DNA from 2 places in the Kribbella sp. NPDC051770 genome. Region 2 is predicted to be linked to the other one. Evidence: riboswitches for the same ligand, from Rfam matches in the RefSeq annotation. Region 2 holds a riboswitch; the other holds the start of a gene.
The links. Region 2 has a riboswitch for FMN ahead of ribD (bifunctional diaminohydroxyphosphoribosylaminopyrimidine deaminase/5-amino-6-(5-phosphoribosylamino)uracil reductase RibD). Riboswitches for the same ligand answer to the same signal wherever they lie in the genome.

Region 1 (5,892 bases), 170 kb from region 2:
GCGCCTGATCCGAGTGCAGGGAGGACATCGTCGTCGGTGCTACCGGCAGAAAGAGTGTCGGTGTCCACCACCACCGCATCCCTCAGCCCGTACCGCTCCTGCAGCTCGTCCTCCAGATCGCTGTGCACCCCGCTCGGCATCGTCACCACCGTGTGCACGATCCCCACCTCGACCGCCTGCTTGAGCATCCGCGACACCCGCGCCTGCGACAGGTTCAGCTCGCTGGCGATCTTCGGCTGGCGGATCCCCTTCTCGTGGTACATGCGGGCGACCTTCGCGAGCAGGCGTAGTTCGTCCAGGCCGGGGCGGCGCACGCCACGATTCACGGTTCCCCCTTCAGACAGGTCAGGACTGGACTATAGGCAGATGTAGACGCGCGGTGCGCCACCCGGATCGGGCAGCGGATCGCCTGGCGTGTCTCGCCGGCCGGTCGCGACGACGGAGCCGTCGCGGGGATCGACGATGCGGTAGTCGAGCGGGACGGAGTCGTCGAAGACCATCAACGGGCCGCCGTGCTCGCGGTAGACGATCAGCAACCCGTCGGCTCCGCGCAGCGCGCGGCCGGAGATCACCCGCGTCCAGTCCGGCTCCATATCCACAAGTGGCAGACCAGCCAGCACCCGACCAACCAACCCCACGTACGTCGAACCGCCGAACCCCAGCGCCTCCCGCCACCCAGCGTCCGGCGCGATGAAGAACGCGGAGTGCCCGGGCTCGGAAGCATGCAGCCGCCACTGCCACAGGCTCCCCGCGCCGTACACGACCCCCATCGTCCCGCCCGCGCACAGGTTGCTCCACGCCTCGTGCCCCTGCCACCACCCACCAGCGACGTCCAGCCCACCGTGCTGCTCGTACGTCGGCTCGCCGTTCGCCACGGCTCGCACCGGCGTGTTGCGCCACATGTCGGCGACCCGTTCGGCGACGTGCTCGCCGGTGTGCCCGGTCTGGCACCACTGGAAGTCGAGCCAGTCGGCATCCTGGTGCGCCGAGGCGCGGATGTGCGGGCGGTAGTGGATGCCGGTCGGCTGCTCGTAGCAGTCGACGGCGTGCACCTCCGCTCCCCCGGCCGAAACCTGCGGCTCGCGCCCGGTACCGTCGCCACCGACGAGGTAGATCGCGGGCTGCGCGCCGTACCGGGCGACGAGGTAGCGGCAGTACGTCGCGTACTCGTCCGCTGGTACGACGGTCCCGGCGACGTCGAGCCCCTTCCAGCCGAAGCCCTGGAAGACCGGCTGCAGCACGGGGACGATCCCGTGTTCGACCAGGACCTCCAGCAGCTGATCGAGGTACTGGAAGTACTCCGCCCGAGGCTGCAGCAGGTGACCGTCAGGCAGGTCCTCGAACGCGACGTCGAACCCCTCGTCCGCGGTCCGGTCGCGCGGGCCGACGGCTCGCATGTCGGGTTGCACCGACATCAGCAGTACGGCGTTGAAGCCTTTCGCCTGCCGATCCTCCGCGTACGAGCGGACCTGATCAACCGTCGCTCGCCAGGGCAGCGCCCAGGCGGTGTCGGCGATCAGCAGCGCCGGGGTGCCGTCCGCGTGGACCAGGCTCCGGCCGCCTGGGGACATCTGCCAGAAGCCGTGGGCGTAGAACGGATTGGTTTCGCCGGCCGGTACTTGTGAAACCTCCAGCACGCCTGAGGAGGAGCCGAACGCCCACTCCCACCGCCCCGCCAACGGCGGAGCGAACCGGACCCGCCACACCGCCCCGGCACCACCCTCCCCGGAGACCTCACCGTCCCAGAACCCCGGCCGCCGCAGCCTCGCCCCGCTCTCGTGCTCGAAATCCGCCCACACCTCCGCCCCGTAACCCACCGGAAGCGACGCAGACAGCTCGACGGACCGCCAGACGATTGAGATGGACATGACACTCCCGGATCGAACGAGGACGGATACACTGCGAGTGAAGAACACACACGTGCTCTGGGGTCGGTGAAATTCCGAGCCGGCGGTTAAAGTCCGCGACCCGTACCTCCGCGAGGAGGTCCGGTTGACCTGGTGGAACTCCGGGACCGACGGTGAAAGTCCGGATGGGAAGACGCACGTGGCAGATTTCGCGACGCCTGTTCGGCGCGCGCCCAAAAGGCGTGCGACAAGCAGCCCGTCGCGGAGCTGTCGTTGCCCCGGAGTGCCAGGCCGAGAGGACAGCGACAGTGAGCACCACCGTGACGACCACTCGTCTGGACACCATCGACCACGCGATCGCCGAGATCGGCCGGGGTCGCCCGGTCGTCGTCGTGGACGACGAGGACCGTGAGAACGAGGGCGACCTGACCTTCGCCGCCAGCCTGGCCACGCCGCAGCTGATGGCGCTGCTGGTCCGCTACTCCAGCGGCTACGTCTGCGCCCCGGCCGCGCCCGAGATCCTGGACCGGCTCGAGCTGCCGCTGATGGTCCCGAACAACCAGGACAGCCTGCGTACGGCGTACACGGTGTCGGTCGACGCGAGCACTGGCGTCGGGACCGGCATCTCCGCCGCCGACCGCGCCCGCACCGTCAACGTGCTCGCCGACGCGACAGCGCAGCCGCAGCACCTGATCCGCCCCGGCCACATCCTCCCGCTGCGCGCGGTCGCGGGCGGGGTCCGGCAGCGGCCCGGTCACACCGAGGCCACCGTGGAGCTGGTCCGGCTGGCCGGGCTGCCGCCGGTCGGGGTGATCGGCGAGCTGATGAACGACGACGGCACGCTGATGACCGGCGCCGACCTGCGCGCGTTCGCCGACGCCCATGACTTCGCGATGGTCTCGATCGCCGACCTAGTCAGCTACCTGGGCTGACCAGTCGCCGGGCGGCGGCCGCGATGCCGTCCGCGGACAGCCCGTACCGATCCAGCAAGTACGCCGCGGAGCCGGTCGGCGCGAACTCGGGGATCCCGAGGATCGACACCCGCGCCGGGTGATGCTGTACGACGGTCTCCGCGACCGCCCCACCGAGCCCTCCCCCGCTGACCCCTTCCTCCGCCGTCACGATGCCGGCCGTCTCCCGCGCGGCCGCGATCACGGCGTCGGTGTCGAGCGGCTGCACCGTCGGCATCGACAGCACGCGCGCCGAGATCCCCTCCGCGGCCAGCTGCTCGGCCGCGGCCAGCGCGCGCCAGAGCACCGTCCCGTTGCTGATCAGCGTCACGTCGCCGCCGTCCCGAACGGTGATCGCCCGGCCCAACTCGAACGTGTAGTCGTCGGAGTGGATCCGCGGCACGCTCATCCGGCTGACCCGGATGAACACCGGGCCGTCCGACGAAGCAGCCCACCGCAACGCCGCCGCCGTCTCGATCGGGTCGGCGGGCACGATGATCCGCATCCCGGCGATCGCGCGCAGCCAGGCGATGTCCTCGATCGAGTGGTGCGTCGGCCCGAGCTCGCCGTACGCGACGCCCGGGCTCATCCCGCACAGCTTCACGTTGGTGTGCGAGTACGCGACGTCGGCCTTGATCTGCTCCAGCGCGCGCCCGGTGAGGAAGCAGGACGCCGCCGAGACGAACGGGATCCGGCCGCCGTTGGCCAGGCCGGAGGCGACGCCGACCATGTCCTGCTCGGCGATGCCGACGTTGATCAGCCGGTCCGGGAAGGCCTTGCGGAAGCTGTTCAGCTTGCTCGACCCGACCGAGTCGTTGACCACGCCGACGATCCGCTGGTCCGCGTGCGCCAGCTCGGCCAGCGTCTCGACGTACGCGTCCCGGCAGTCGTACCGCGGCTGGTCCGCGATCGAGGGACTGTCGGTGACCGTCATGAGAGCTCCTTGAGTGCTTGGTCGAACTCTTCGGCGTCGGGCACCCGGTGGTGCCAGGCGACGTTGTTGCTCATGAACGAGATCGGGTGCCCCTTGTGGGTGTGGGCGATCACGAAGGTCGGCTTGCCGGGCCGGAACGGTACGGCGGACAGCACGTCGAGCAGCTCGCCGTGGTCGTGCCCGTTCACCTCGACCACCGCGAACCCGAACGCCGCCGCCTTCTCCGGCAGCGGGTCGAGGTCGTTGGTCTCCTTGGTGGTCGCGCCCTGCTGCAGCCGGTTCCGGTCGACGATCACGGTCAGCCGGTCCAGCTGGTACTGCGAGGCCGCCATCATCGCCTCCCAGTTGCTGCCCTCCTGCAGCTCGCCGTCGCCGACCAGCACGTACGTACGCCGCAGCGACACGTCGAGCTTGGCCGACAGCGCGTGCCCGACCGCGACCGGCAGCCCGTGCCCGAGCGGGCCGGTGTTCGCCTCGACGCCGGCGACCTTGCGCCGGTTCGGGTGCCCGTTCAGCGCGGACAGCGGCTTCAGGAACGTCGCCAGCTCCTCCACCGGCAGGAACCCGTACGCCGCCAGCGTCGTGTAGAGCGCCCCCGCGACGTGTCCCTTGCTGAGGATGAATCGGTCCCGCTCCGGGTCGTCGACCCGGTCCGGCGCGACGTCCAGCACCGCGCCGTACAGGGTCGCCAGGATGTCGATCGCCGAGAAGTCCCCGCCGATGTGCCCGGCCCCGGCGTGGTGGACCAGCTTCAGGTCCTGGATCCGGATCTGCCGCGCCACCTCGGCGATGTGCGCGACCTGCTCGGCCCGGCTGCTGTGCAGCGGCAGCCGCCCGAGCACGGGCATGGTGGTGTGCTCGACCGTCAGTGTCATGCCAGCTCCGCCATCGAGGACAGCAGGACCTTCTGGACCAGCCGCTGCGCGGCGAGCGCGTCGTGCGACGCCTGCGCGGCGGCCAGCGCCTCCTCGTCCAGTACGTCGAGCGCGTGGTGCACCGCCTTCAGGAACCTGATCGCCTGCTTCGCGGCCTCGACGCTGTCCTCGCGGAACGGGAACTGGTCGAGCTGCCAGACGCCTTCCCAGTTGTTGCGGCGCAGGGTGTGGAAGAACTCGAACGTCTCGACCAGGTGCACCGAGCCGACCACCATGTCGTCGTCCCAGCCGCGCAGGTTGTCGTTGACGTCGATCGCGAACAGCCGACCGTAGTCGATCGCCAGCTGCGCGGCGTCGGCGGGCGTCTCCTGCCCGTACAGCGAGTGCCCGAAGTCGAGCAGGATGCCGAGGTTGGGCAGGCCGATCTTCTCGATCCCGAGCAGGGTGCGGGCGACGTTGGGGAAGATGATCTTCACCCGCGGCTCACGCGGCTTGTACTCGATCACGAAGTTGATGTCGGGGTGCGCGGAGACGAGCTCCTTCAGCCCGTCCAGCGCGAGGTTCCAGATGTCGTGGTAGTTGACCTGGAACGGGTAGTCCCAGCCGTCCTGGCCGGGCCACAGCTTCACGTACGAGCAGCCGAGGTCCTTGGCCAGCTCGGTTGCCTGGTGCAACAGTTCGAGAGCCTGCTTGCGGACGGCGGGGTCGGGGTTGGTGAACGAGCCCTTGACGAAGTCGCGGGTGTAGATCTCGGGTGTGATCGCGATCGCCTTCAGGTTGTTGCGGGTGAGCGCGGCCTTCACCTCGTCGAGCGTCCCGTCGTACCCGGCGAACGGCCAGTTCAGGTCGACCACGGACAGGTCGCCGACCGCACCGGCCCGGTCGATCTGCTCCAGGAGGCCGACCGGGTCGCCGTACCCGTCGGTGGCGTAGCGGTCCTTGTAGGTGGCGAAGTGCCAGATCCCTGCGCCGAACACCGGCATGTCAGTCATACGGTCCTAACCCTTCAGAGAGCCGGCGGTGAGGCCGCCGACGATGTAACGCTGCAGGAGCGTGTAGGCGATCAGGATCGGGACCACGGCGATCAGGATGCCCGCCGCGAGCCCGGTGTTGTTGTTGGCGAACTGGCCCTGGAAGTTCAGCAGGCCGACCGGGATGGTCTTGTTCGCGTCGGAGTTGAGCAGGATCAGCGCGAACAGGAACTCGTTCCAGGTCGCCACCGCGTCCAGGATCGCGACCGTCACCAGGGCCGGCAGCGACAGCGGCAGGATCATCGTGAAGAAGAC
Region 2 (5,892 bases):
CCCGGGCATCGACCGAGATCGTGTACGCCGTGCGCAGCTTCTCGCGGTTGTGCGGGGTCATCAGCGGGATGCCGAGCCGGTCCAGCTCGGCGCCCTCCATCGGGACGCAGACCACGCCCGAGCTGTGCCGGATCAGGAACGCGAGCAGCTCCGGCGTCGCCTTGGAGGCGGCGAAGATCAGGTCGCCCTCGTTCTCGCGGTCCTCGTCGTCGACCACGATCACCGCGCGCCCGGCCCGGATCTCGTCGATCGCGTGCTCGATCGTGTCGAGCTTCAGCACCTCGCCCATCGTCTAACCCACCACCACTGGTTCGGGGGCGGCCGGGACGGCCTCCCGCTTGTCGATCCGCCACCAGGCCACGAAGCCGAGCACGCAGAACAGTCCGTACACCACGTACATCGCCGCCGACGGGTAGAACTTCGCCTGCACCAGCAGCGGCACCCCGACCACGTCGACCGCGATCCAGACCAGCCAGAACTCGACGAACCCGCGAGCCATCCCGTACGTCGCCAGGATCGACCCGGTCAGGATCCAGGCGTCCCACTGCGGACCCCAGGAGCCGAGCTCCTTCAGCACGAAGTACGAGATCGCGTAGAGCACGACGGCCGCGCCGAGCATCTCCAGCCGCTCCCGGGCCGAGGCCCAGCGCGGCTGGACACCGGTCTTGGCGCCGCCGTGCCGGGTCTGGTACCAGCGGTACCAGCCGTACAGGCTGACGAGCGCGAAGAAGACCTGGCGGCCGGCCTGGCCCCAGAGGTCCTTGTCCTGCGGGGTGTCGAACAGCCCGCCCACGAAGACCGTGAACAGCAGCACGTTGCCGACGACGCCGACCGGCCACGCCGACACCAGCCGGCGCATCCCGAACAGCGCGCTGGCCAGGCCGAACACGTTCCCGACGATCTCACGCACGAGTACCGGCGAACCGGCGATGGTGACCTGCTCGTGCAGCAGCCAGTCGATCATTCGTCGCCTCCGGCAACACTCTTCGGAGCGGTCAGCAACCGCTCCACGTACTTCGCGATCACGTCGACCTCGAGGTTGACGGTGTCGCCGATCTTGTTCCGCCCGAGCACGGTCAGCTCCAGCGTGGTCGGGATCAGGCTGATCCCGAACGTCCCGGTCGCGTCGTCGACGTCGGTGACGGTCAGCGAGACGCCGTCGACCGCGATCGAGCCCTTCTCCGCGACGTACCGGAGCAGCTCGGGACCGGCCGCCACCCGGACGACCTCCCAGTGCTCGGCGGGCTCGCGGCTCGCGATCGTGCCGACGCCGTCGACGTGGCCCTGGACGATGTGCCCGCCGAGCCGCTCGTGCGCCGTGACGGCCCGCTCCAGGTTGACCGTCGAGCCCTTCTCGACACCGCCCAGGCTGGTCCGGCGCAGCGTCTCGCGCATCACGTCGGCGGTGAAGGTGCCGTCACCGGTCTCGACGACGGTCAGGCAGCAGCCGTTGACCGCGATCGAGTCGCCGTGACCGGCGTCCTCGGTGACCTTGGGGCCGCGGATGGTGAGCCGGGCCGCGTCGCCGTCCAGCAGGTCGAGCGACTCGACGGTCCCGAGCTCTTCGACGATTCCGGTGAACATCTACTTCCCTCCCAGGGGAGTCAGGGTGAGCCGGACGTCGTCGCCGAGGCGAGTGACGTCCGCAAGGGTGAAGCGCCGCAGGTGGTCGATAGATTCCGTGCCGAGGTCGCCGACGGCGGAGAAGCCCGAGCCGAGCAGCGCCGGGGCGACGTACGCGACGATCTGGTCGACCAGCCCGGCGCGCAGGAAGGCGGCGGCCAGCGTCGGCCCGCCCTCGAGCCACAGGTGGCGGATCTGGCGGTCGTCGAGCTGCCTCAGCACCTCGGCGGGGTCGTGGGTCGGGAGCAGCAGCGTCGGCGCCCGGTCGTTGCGGACCCGCGCCGTCGTCGGGATCTCGCGGTCGCCGACGACGACGCGCAGCGGCTGCCGGGGCAGCGGCTGGTCGTGCTCGTCGCGGACTGTCAGCTCGGGGTCGTCGACCAGCACGGTCTGGGTGCCGACCGCGATCGCGTCGCACTCGGCGCGCTTGCGGTGCACGTCGGCGCGGGCGGCGGCGCCGGTGATCCACTTGCTCGACCGGTCCTTGGCGGCGCTGCGGCCGTCCAGGGTGGTGGCGAACTTCCAGGTCACGAACGGGCGGCCGGTGCGGACGCTGTGCAGCCAGACGTGGTTCACGTCCTCGGCCTCGGTCTGGAGCACGCCCTGCTCGACCCGGATGTTCTTGCCGCGCAGCTTGGCGGCGCCGCCGGCGGCCTGCGCGTTCGGGTCCGGTACGGCGTACACGACGCGGGCGATCCCGGCCTCGATCAGCGCGTCCGCGCACGGGCCGGTCCGGCCGGTGTGGTTGCAGGGCTCCAGCGTCACGTACGCCGTCCCGCCGCGGGCGCGCTCACCGGCCATCCGGAGCGCGTTCACCTCGGCGTGCGGCCCGCCGGCCTGCTGGTGGTACCCCTCGCCGACCGGGAGGCCGTCGCGGCCGGTGATCACGCAGCCGACCACGGGGTTGGGGTGCGTACTGCCGATCCCGCGCGCGGCGAGCTCGATCGCGCGCCGCATCCAGGCGACGTCGACCGGCCCGAAACCAGTCACGGCGTTGTTCACAGACGGTCCCTCGTTGTCACGGACGCACTTCCGGGGTCTGTGACAACCGGCACGCTCCGCCACTGCCGCGCAGGCAGGACAGCGCACACCGATCGCGTGCGCCTCCCATCCGGACTTTCACCGTCGGTCCTGGAATTCCACCAGGTCAACCGGCCGACGAACTGCATCGACCGGGTCGCGGACTGTCACCGCCGGCTCGGAATTACACCGACCCCGGAGCACGCGAGTGGGTTCACTCGTCCTTGAAGTGTACGCCGTCGGCCAACGCCCGAGTTGTTGCCTCCATCACCTGGACGCGGACCCGCCGCCGGGGGGTGAACAGACGTATACCAAACGCCTATCCGGCCCGGACAGACTCAGCACTGCTACTACCCCGACCAGGTCCGGAGGCCCCACCGTGTCCGTCGAATCCCGCGCCGACCGCACCACCCAGCGGCTGGCCGACCTGCTGGCCAACGACCCGCAGTTCGCCGCCGCCTTCCCCGACGCGGCCGTCGAGGAGGCGCTACTGCGACCGGACCTCGGGGTGCGGGAGCTGCTCGACGTCGTACTGACCGCGTACGCCGACCGGCCCGCGTTCGCCGAGCGCGCCGTCCAGCTGTCGACCGATCCGGCCACGGGGCGGAATCGGGCCGACAAGCTGGCGGCGTACAGCACCTCCGCGACGTACGGCGAGCTCGCGGAGCGCCTGCGGGCGGTCGCCGCCGCGCTGGGCACGGGCGGTGCGCTGGGCGCGGGTGACCGGATCAGCTTCCTCGGTTTCACCGGCGTCGACTACACGGTCGTCGAGCTGGCGGCGACCGCCCTCGGCGCGGTCACCGCCTCGCTGCCGCTCGGCGTACCGGTGGACCGGCTGCTCCCGATCGTCGCCGAGACCGAGTCGACGGTTCTCGCCGCCGGCCTCGACCTGCTCGACACAGCCGTCGAGCTGGCCAGCCAGGACCCGACCGTCCGGCTGCTGGTCGTCCTCGATCACCGGCCCGAGATCCACGACGACGTCGATGCCCTGGCCGCCGCCCGGTTCGCCCTGGCCGGAACGCAGGTCGCCGTACAGACCGTGGCCGAACTGATCGCGGCCGGCGCCGACCACCCGATGCCGCCCGCGCCCGACGTCCGCGGCGAAGACCCGGCGCTGATCCTCTACACCTCCGGCAGCACCGGCACCCCCAAGGGCGTCGTGTTCACCCAGAATCAGATCGTCCAGATCTGGCGAACCGCTCCCCTGCTGAGCCGGCCGGTGCCGGGCCGGATGCCGTGGATCACCCTCAACAACCTGCCGATGGGTCACCTGATGGCCCGGCAGGTCCTGCACGGCACGCTCGCGGTCGGCGGTACGGCGTACTTCCCGGCCAACAACGACATGTCCAGCTTCCTGGAGGAGCTGGCACTGGTGCGTCCGACCGCGATCGCGCTGGTGCCCCGGGCCTGGGACGTGCTGTACCAGGAGTTCCAGGACGAGACCGTACGCCGCCGGGCCGCCGGTGCCGACGACGCCGGGCTGGAAGCGCAGGTGACCGCCGAGCTGGTCCAGCGGCTGTTCGGCGGCCGGCAACTGCTGGCCGTCACCGCCGCGGCCGCGATCTCCACCGAGCTGGCGACCTGGCTGGACTCGCTGCTCGACCTGGACCTGCTGGACGTCTACGGGATGACCGAGATCGGTCTGATCACCTTCAACGGGCGCGTCAGCCGGCCGTGGACGGTCGACTACCGGCTGATCGACGTACCGGAGCTCGGGTACTTCGGGTCCGACCAGCCGCACCCGCGCGGCGAGCTGCTGGTGAAGGTCCGGCTGCCGTTCTCCGGCTACTACCGGCACCCCGAGAGCACCGCGGAGGTCGCCGACGAGGACGGCTGGTTCCGCACCGGCGACATCTTCGCCGAGCCCGCACCGGACCAGTTGGTGTACGTCGACCGGCGTAACGCCGTGCTCAAGCTCTCGCAGGGTGAGTTCGTCGCGGTCTCGAAGCTGGAGGCGATCTTCGGCAACCACCCGCTGATCCACCAGATCTACCTGTACGGCAACAGCACCCGCGCGTACCTGCTCGCGGTCGTCGTCCCCAGCGAGCGCGCGGACGCCGATGACAAGAACGCGATCGCGGAAGCGTTCCAGGAGATGGCGAGGACGGCCGGGCTGCAGTCGTACGAGCTGCCGCGGGACTTCCTGATCGAGACCACGCCGTTCAGCCGGCACAACGGGCTGCTCACCGGCGTCGGCAAGCTCGCCCGGCGGAACCTGGCCGAGTTCTACCGTTCGCGGCTCGAGGAGCTGTACGCGACGCTGTCGAGCGGTCAGGCCGAGAGCATCCAGCAGCTGCGCGAGCACGGCGCCGAGCTCCCGACCGTCGAGACCGTCACGCGGGCCGCGAGCGCGCTGCTCGGTACGACGGGTGACGCGCTGCAGCCCAGCGCCCGGTTCTCCGACCAGGGCGGCGACTCGCTGTCGGCGCTGACCTTCGTCGAGCTGCTGAACGACATCTACGCCGTCGATCTGCCGGTCGGCGTGGTGGTCAGTCCGGTGATGGACCTGCAGGGTCTGGCCGACTACATCGACGCCGAGCGCGGTCCCAGCACGCGGCGGCCGTCGTTCGCCTCGGTGCACGGCGCGGGGTCGCAGGAGGTCTCGGCGCATGAGCTGACGCTGGACAAGTTCCTCGGGCCTGAGCTGCTGAGCTCGGGGCCGACGGCCGAGCCGGCGAGCGCCGTACGGACTGTGTTGCTGACGGGCGCGACCGGATACCTCGGGCGGTTCCTGGTGCTCGAGTGGTTGCAGCGGCTGGCGGGCAGCGGCGGGAAGCTGATCTGCCTGGTGCGCGGGAAGGACGACGCGGATGCTCGGGCGCGGCTCGAGAGCGTCTTCACCGGCGGCGATCCGGCGTTCGCCGCTCGCTTCGCCGAGCTGTCCGGGCATCTCGAAGTCGTTGCCGGTGACAAGAGTGACCCCTGGCTGGGGCTGACCGGCGACCGCTGGCAGCAGCTCGCCGCCGAGGTCGACCTGATCGTCGACTCGGCCGCGCTGGTCAACCACGTGCTTCCGTACCAGCAGCTGTTCGGCCCGAACGTGCTCGGCACCGCCGAGCTGATCCGGATCGCGCTGACCGGCCGGCTCACGCCGTACGTGTTCGTCTCGACCGTTGCCGTCGGCCAGCAGATCGCGCCCGGAGACTTCACCGAGGACGCGGACATCCGGGCGATCAGCCCGAGCCGCAAGCTTCTCGACGAGTACGCCGGCGGCTACGGCACCAGCAAGTGGGCCGCCGAGGTCCTGCT

Region 1: another riboswitch for FMN. It lies ahead of ribB (3,4-dihydroxy-2-butanone-4-phosphate synthase); the one in region 2 lies ahead of ribD (bifunctional diaminohydroxyphosphoribosylaminopyrimidine deaminase/5-amino-6-(5-phosphoribosylamino)uracil reductase RibD).

What each region holds. Positions count from the first base shown of each region.
Region 1 is NZ_JBFAYT010000001.1:422,515-428,406, forward strand. It holds gene AB0M01_RS02040 (sugar-binding transcriptional regulator) at 1-326, opposite strand, end outside; gene AB0M01_RS02045 (DUF4038 domain-containing protein) at 357-1,868, opposite strand; FMN riboswitch at 1,917-2,050, shown strand; gene ribB (3,4-dihydroxy-2-butanone-4-phosphate synthase) at 2,156-2,779, shown strand; gene AB0M01_RS02055 (transketolase C-terminal domain-containing protein) at 2,763-3,731, opposite strand; gene AB0M01_RS02060 (transketolase) at 3,728-4,606, opposite strand; gene AB0M01_RS02065 (sugar phosphate isomerase/epimerase family protein) at 4,603-5,598, opposite strand; gene AB0M01_RS02070 (carbohydrate ABC transporter permease) at 5,605-5,892, opposite strand, start outside.
Region 2 is NZ_JBFAYT010000001.1:251,194-257,085, forward strand. It holds gene AB0M01_RS01230 (bifunctional 3,4-dihydroxy-2-butanone-4-phosphate synthase/GTP cyclohydrolase II) at 1-289, opposite strand, end outside; gene pnuC (nicotinamide riboside transporter PnuC) at 293-964, opposite strand; gene AB0M01_RS01240 (riboflavin synthase) at 961-1,584, opposite strand; gene ribD (bifunctional diaminohydroxyphosphoribosylaminopyrimidine deaminase/5-amino-6-(5-phosphoribosylamino)uracil reductase RibD) at 1,585-2,580, opposite strand; FMN riboswitch at 2,718-2,851, opposite strand; gene car (carboxylic acid reductase) at 3,023-5,892, shown strand, end outside.